Regions from separate parts of the Arthrobacter sp. zg-Y1219 genome, predicted to be linked through region 1. Evidence: riboswitches for the same ligand, from Rfam matches in the RefSeq annotation. Region 1 holds a riboswitch; the other holds the start of a gene.
The links. Region 1 has a riboswitch for cyclic di-AMP ahead of QNO00_RS16300 (NlpC/P60 family protein). Riboswitches for the same ligand answer to the same signal wherever they lie in the genome.
Positions count from the first base shown of each region.

Region 1 (3,203 bases):
GCCCAGGGACAGGTAGCCGGCGGGCCAGTCGTGGAAGCTGATGCCTGCTGCAGCCAGCGAATTGGTTACCAGCATGGTGCAGTCCTGCGAGACGCCCAGCTGTGCGTAGGCGGCCGCTGCGATAATCGCTGCGGTGCCCGACGACGCAGCAGGGGCTTCCTGCCGGGCGGGAGCAGCCACAGCCGGAGCAGCCGCACCCGCGGCCGGCACGGCTGCGAGTGCTTCACCCGGCTGGGCTGCGAGTGCTTCACCCGGCGCGGCTGCGGGTGCTTCACCCGGCGCGGCTGCGTCCAGCGTTGCCGCCGGCCGGGCCTGAACGGCAACCTGGGCCTGCGGCGCAGGCTCGGGGGCCACGATGACGCCGGCCACTGCCGGTCGGTCAAAGTTCACCGTTGCGGTTTCCGGAACTGTCAGCGGAGCAGCCGAGGACAGGTCCAGGGTGCTGGTCTGGACGTCGCGGACCAGGTCTGATCCGGAAGCATTGGCGGCGACGCCGGTGCTCAGGACAAGTCCCGAGGCGGCGACGACGACAGCGGCCTGGCGTCCGACAGTTCCCGCGTTGGCGGTCATTGCCTGGGCCAGCGCGGTCAGCGGTGCGGTACGTTTCACCGGCGCCCGATGGCGGGCGCGCTCAGTTGTCGATGTCATGCGGCTGCGATCTCCGTTAGGTGACAACTGGGCTTAGCTGACGCGGACGAAGCTTGCGCCGCCGAGGTAGGACAGCGGGTGCAGCACGGTGTTCATGCCGTCGAAGCCGCCGCTGATGACCTGGCCGTTGCCGACGTAGATCGCTACGTGGCCGGAAGTGATGACGAGGTCACCGGGCTGGGGAGAGCCGACAACCGAGCCGTAGGCGTAGAACTGTGCCGGTGCAAGGTCTCCCACGGACTTACCGATGGAACGAAGCGCCTTCTCAACCATGGCGGTGCAGTCCTGCGCAACGCCGATCTGGCTGTAGGCGGAGGCCACGAGGGCCGCGCCTGCTCCGCTAGAGGCGACGGGGGCCGGAGCCGGCGTCGCTGCTGCGGGGGCGGCCTGGCCGGCGGAAGGTGCCGCAGCGGGGGCTGCGGCTGCCGGGGCTGAGGCTGCAGAGGCTGCGACTGCCGGGGCTGCGTAGGCCTTGGTGCTCGCGGCGACCTGCTGGGCCTGAAGGGCGGCAGCCTGCTTTGCCTGCGCTGCTGCCTGCTCCTGTGCAACAACTGCGGCTGCGGCGGCGGCTTCTTCTGCTGCAACCTGCGCGCGGTAGTCGGCTCCGGAAACCGAGGAAACGGATTCCAGCGTTGCCAGTTCAAACGGCGCCTGCGCGGAAACCGAAACGGCTCCGGTGGAGGTCACGACGCTCAGCGGCGTGGCTTCCAGTGCCTGGCGATCGGTGTTGGCGGCTGCCTGGGCGGGAAGGCCCGCGGCCAGTACGAGGCCGGAAGCGGCGACGACGACTGCGGCCTGGCGGCCAATGGTTCCAGCGTTGGAGGTAACGGCCCGGGATAGTGCTGAAATTGGGCTCGTCTGGGTGGTGGCCGCGCGACGACGGCCATGAGCTACTGATGACACAAGTTTGCCTCTCCCAATGCCTACGAGGTGAGCTGTCGGATTCGGATGGGAGTCACCCGGTTGCTGGACCGCCAGGCCCGTGCAACTTAACCCCTAGGGTTTCTTGCGAAACCCGAATGTGGTTCCCCCGCCTCTGCCATGCGATGTTGCGAACGGATCTCAAACAGTGGCAGAGCTCGGCGATCTGTTCGAGAGTGCCCGATCTTTGGCCGATCGGGCACGAGGAAGAGCGTACAACAACATTTGACCAATGTCACGTTCCGGTCACGGAATGGTTTACCTGCGGTTACAGCCAGCCCAACGGGTCCACTACGTCGCCGTTAACCATGACCTCAAAGTGCAGGTGGCAGCCGGTGGACGCGCCCGTGGTGCCGCTGGCACCCACCAGGTCTCCGCGCTCCACCGTGGCGCCAACGCCAACCGCAAGGTTGGACATGTGGTTGTAGGTGGTCTCCACGCCGTTGCCGTGGTCCACGACGACGCGGTTTCCGCCGCCGCCGCCGTGCCAGCCGGCAAAGGTCACCGTTCCGGAGGCAGCGGCCGTAACATCGGTGCCGCAGGCCGCGGCGAAGTCCTGGCCGCGGTGCAGTTCGCCGGCGCTGCCGGTGATGGGGCTGACCCGGTAGCCGAACCCTGAGGTCTGAACCAGATCCGAGGCCAGCGGTGTGGCCAGGGTCCCCTTGGCAGCGCCCGCGGCAACTTCGCTGCCCGCAGCCACGACGACCTGGCGCAGCTTCGCATCCGGATCGGACTTGCTGGTCAGCGCGGCGCGTTCGAACTCAACGGTTGCATTGGGGTCAGCGGAAACCACCACTGCTTCCTCAACGGCTGCGGTCTGCATCTCTTCGATCGGCTCAGGGACCGCTGCAGTAGTGGGGAGGGCGACGGTAAGGATCAGGCCCGACGTCGCGGCGGTGATGGCAACTTTCTGGGCTGCACCACCGAAGGAGCTGGGTTTTGTTTCGGCCCGGCGGCGGCCCGATGGTTGGCCGTTCCGTGGGCGCGGGGCCGTAACCGGAGCGGACGCGCGGCGCCTGCCCGGGGCAGCATGCTTCGACAAGGTATACCTCTCTCATATGCCTGCGAAGTTAGCTGTCGGATTCGAGTAGAGAATACTCGGCCCCCACTCACCACAGGCCGCGGCGTACGCGGCGGTGTGCTGATGCTGGAGGCTTCACCCCAAGGCAGCTGTGGCTGCCAGTTGATGGGTCCTCCGCCCCTGCCTGAACGGTATGCAATTCCGGGCCAGTGGCAGGGTTCGGCGTAAGGCCCGGATAACGGTGTTATTTCAACGTCAGTTAGTCACTATAGGGGAAGCCCGACAAAAGAGACCATTCCGTTATCCTGCTGTGGACACAAAGACGTGCGCGGCCACCTCTGGAGGCAGTTCCAGGGCACCTTCGATGCCGGGAACGCGCACGGAGATGTAACCCGCCACGACCTCCGCCGTCAGCTCGGCGCCGGGGCGCAATCCGGCCTCGTCCAGCTGGGTCAGCAGTTCCGGCTCCACCTGCACCGGCTCCGCCAAGCGGACCAGCTTCAGCTTGGTTCCGGGATCGGCGGCAGCCACGGCCGCCACGAGGTTGGTGACTCCGTGGTGAAAGAGTTCAGCAGGCACGCCGCCGATCTGTTCGAGCCCGGGAATCGGGTTG
Region 1 is NZ_JASKLY010000021.1:96,009-99,211, forward strand. Features, by position in the region: gene QNO00_RS16295 (NlpC/P60 family protein) at 1-648, opposite strand, end outside; gene QNO00_RS16300 (NlpC/P60 family protein) at 682-1,551, opposite strand; cyclic di-AMP (ydaO/yuaA leader) riboswitch at 1,555-1,717, opposite strand; gene QNO00_RS16305 (M23 family metallopeptidase) at 1,838-2,611, opposite strand; cyclic di-AMP (ydaO/yuaA leader) riboswitch at 2,614-2,825, opposite strand; gene QNO00_RS16310 (iron-dependent transcriptional repressor DtxR) at 2,891-3,203, opposite strand, start outside.

Region 2 (3,203 bases), on a different contig from region 1:
TCGTGTCTTTTCACGCCTTTTGTTTCCGTCGGCACCGAACCGGCCCGCCGAGCGGCCGACTACCGCGCCGCCGGGCGTTCTGCCGCCGCAGCACCCGGGCAGCACCCGGGCAAGGACGGTAGGCTAAGAGTGCTCCCGGCGAGTTGATATATTGCGATCCGGCCAGATCACGAAAGAAGAGAAGAATTATGCCAGCGCCTCAGCGAACCGATGCCGACAGCATTCGCCAGGATTTAGGATTCCTCACCGTCGCGGAAGTTCTGCAGCTGTGCGCTACCCAGCAGATACTTGATCCGTCATCGACCTTGATTTCACGAAGAGCTCAGCTCGGCGAAGGCAATGTGCTGTATCCCGGAGTGGTTATCCAGGTGGATGACCAGAGTTCCTGCGTTATCGGACACCGGAATATTTTCTATCCCGGCACCTTCCTCACCGCCGCGCACGGCGGAATGCTCCTCCTCGGCTCCGAAATCACGCTGGGGCCCGGCGGAGTCCAGCTCAAGGCGGGCCGGACCCATGCCGTGGCAGTGGGCGACGGCGCACGGCTGGGCAACGGCCCCGTGGTGACCGGCCGGTCGGTGCTTGGCACCGGCTCACAGATCGTGGGTGCCGTCGAAGCTGATTCAGTGGTTCTCGCCGACGGCGGAGACTTCCGCTCAAATCCGGCGGAGAAGCGCGGTGCTGTCCTTAGGGGAACGGGACTCGCTCGCGGACTGAGGCTCGCTCCCGGCGAACTGGTTCAGGGCTTTGGCGACTTCGCGACAGCCGACGTCGTACGCCAGACCGATTCGCCCGCCTGATCCCTCCGGCCCAGGCAGCTGCGGCCTGCAATTACCGAGAGGCGGCACCCAGGCGAAAATGCGAGCTCCGTTACTAAATAGTTACCTTTGCGTAATCGTCTTGTAGCGTAGTGGTCGTGCCGTTATCTGAAGCGGCTCCCTTGGCTTGTTACCTAGCTCTGCCGCTGGTCAAGGTCCACAGATATAAACACTTCGGCAGAGGCGGGGGAACCATAAACGGGTTCCTTTGAATCCTTGGGGTTAAGTCAGCCGAAGGTTTCTTTAGCTGACCGGGTGACTCCCATCCGCATCCGACAGCTCACCTCGCAGGTATCGGGAGAGGTAACTCATTGTCTTTCAATAACACTCGTGGACGCCACCGTGCCAACAACGCCGGGCTCCTGGCCGCAGTTGCTAACGCCACCAACGGCAAAGCACGCACCATCGGCAGCGCCGCTGCCGTCATGGCCGCAGGCTCCACTCTGCTGCTCGGCATGGCCGCTCCGGCCTCGGCCGGCGTCATCGCCAACGACTCAGCCGAGTCCTACAGCGCACCGGCCCCTGTAGCCGCACCCGCCGCTGTAACCGCTCCCGTTGAGGCCCCGGCATCTGCAGGATCCACTCACGTTGTTCAGTCCGGCGATACGCTCAGCAAGATTGCTGCAACGTACGGCGTCAACCTGAACGACATCCTGGCGCAGAACGGCCTTGCGCTGGACTCCATCATCTACCCCGGTGATGTCATCACCTACGCCGGTGGCGCCGCCGCAGCTCCTGTTGCCGCTCCTGTTGTTGCCGCTGCTCCGGCCCCCGCGGCCGAGCCTGCTGCAGCCGACTTCAGCAGCATCAGCACCCAGGCGTCCGCCGTGACTCCTGCTGCCGTAACCGGCACCAACCAGATCATGCTTGCATCCGCTCAGTCCCAGATGGGCGCCATGCAGGACTGCACCGTCCTGGTTGAGGTTGCCCTCCGGGCAGCCGGCCACTCGGTTGGCGACCTGTCCCCCGCGCAGCTTGCTGCCTACGGAACCCCGGTCACTGACCCGCAGCCCGGCGACATCGCCTTCTACGCCGACGGCGGCATGGGCTTTGCCCACATTGCCATCTACACCGGCAACGGACAGGCCATCCACAGCGGATGGAACGGCAACCAGACCGTTGAGCAGAGCGCTAACGTCGGCTCCGGCGCCGTCTACTACCGCGTAGCGTAATTTCGCAGTAGCAATCCCGCCGGAGGGCGGGAAGTGAACGGCTCGTCCTCCGGCAGCTCCACCAAAAACACCCGGCCCTTTGGCCGGGTGTTTTTGCGTGTCCGGGTGTTCTGTCCAGACGTTCTGTCCGGACGTTCTGTCCGGACGTTCCGTTTCCGGTGTCCCGTGTCGGACTGCCTTAGGTGGTCGGGGCGTCCTGCTCAGTGTTGTCCTGAGTTTCAGCGTCGTCCTGAGGTTTCGGCTCCTTGCCGGAAGCATCGTCGCCGGCGGGGCCGTCGCCGTCGTCAGCAGGACCGTCGCCATCGCCTCGGATTTTGTCTCCGTCTTCGGCAGGACCGTTCCCAGGCTCGTCTCCGTCGCCCGGAATCCCGTCGTCGCCTCTGTGGTGATGCTTATGGGGGCGCCCGTCCCCATCGGTATCGGCTTCGGTTTCGGCTTCGCCGTCGGCCTCTGCGTTGGCGTCTGCGTCTGCGTCCTCGTCGTCGAGTTGCGGACGGCTCTCGGACCGGGTGTCCTGGTCCTCAGCGCTTCGGTCCTCGGCGTCCTGGTCCTCGGCGCCCTGTTTGTCCGTGTCCTGCTCCCGCTGGACTTCCTGCTCGGTAACCGAGGCCTGTTCCTGGTCCCCTGAGGTATCCGCGGTGGCCACGCCGGCAAAAAAGGAGCCGACCAGCAGCGCCAGACCGCCGACGACGCCGAGTATCCACCCAAGTGGCCCTCTGGCCTTGTCCCGGAGAACCGTGGTCTTGTCCCGGAAAACCATCGTAATCTTCACCTCCGAAAGTGGTTTGCTGACGCTTCCATTTTCGAATCAGATTCTTCGAGGATTCTTAGTTCCGCTCCCGCAGTCCGCGCAGCCTCCCCCACCTGGTCCGCCGCCCGCGCCTGCTGTTATCGAGCGGCAGCCGGACTTCCACGACGCCGCCGGAAGCTTCGGTGTTACCGGCACGTTCGCCTGCGCCGGCCGGCAAAGCACGGACGCTGCCGCCGTATCGGGCGGCAATCTCCGCAACCAGTGCCAGCCCGAGCCCATAGTGCCGCGGCTGCGCTGAGGAGCCGTCCCCGCCCTTTGAGCCTTCGGAATCATCGCCGGCTCCCTGCCGGTCCCGGCTCCGCGCCGATGCAAACCGCTCAAAGGCATGCCGGCTGAAGCCGGGCGGAAAACCGGGGCCGTCGTCGGACACCCGAATCACAGCCTCCCCGCTGTCGCTCCGAA
Region 2 is NZ_JASKLY010000001.1:9,031-12,233, reverse strand. Features, by position in the region: gene QNO00_RS00050 (LbetaH domain-containing protein) at 189-800, shown strand; cyclic di-AMP (ydaO/yuaA leader) riboswitch at 980-1,126, shown strand; gene QNO00_RS00045 (LysM peptidoglycan-binding domain-containing protein) at 1,130-1,990, shown strand; gene QNO00_RS00040 (hypothetical protein) at 2,169-2,762, opposite strand; gene QNO00_RS00035 (sensor histidine kinase) at 2,818-3,203, opposite strand, start outside.
Region 2: linked by a shared signal. The riboswitch ahead of QNO00_RS00045 (LysM peptidoglycan-binding domain-containing protein) and the one ahead of QNO00_RS16300 (NlpC/P60 family protein) in region 1 are both predicted to bind cyclic di-AMP.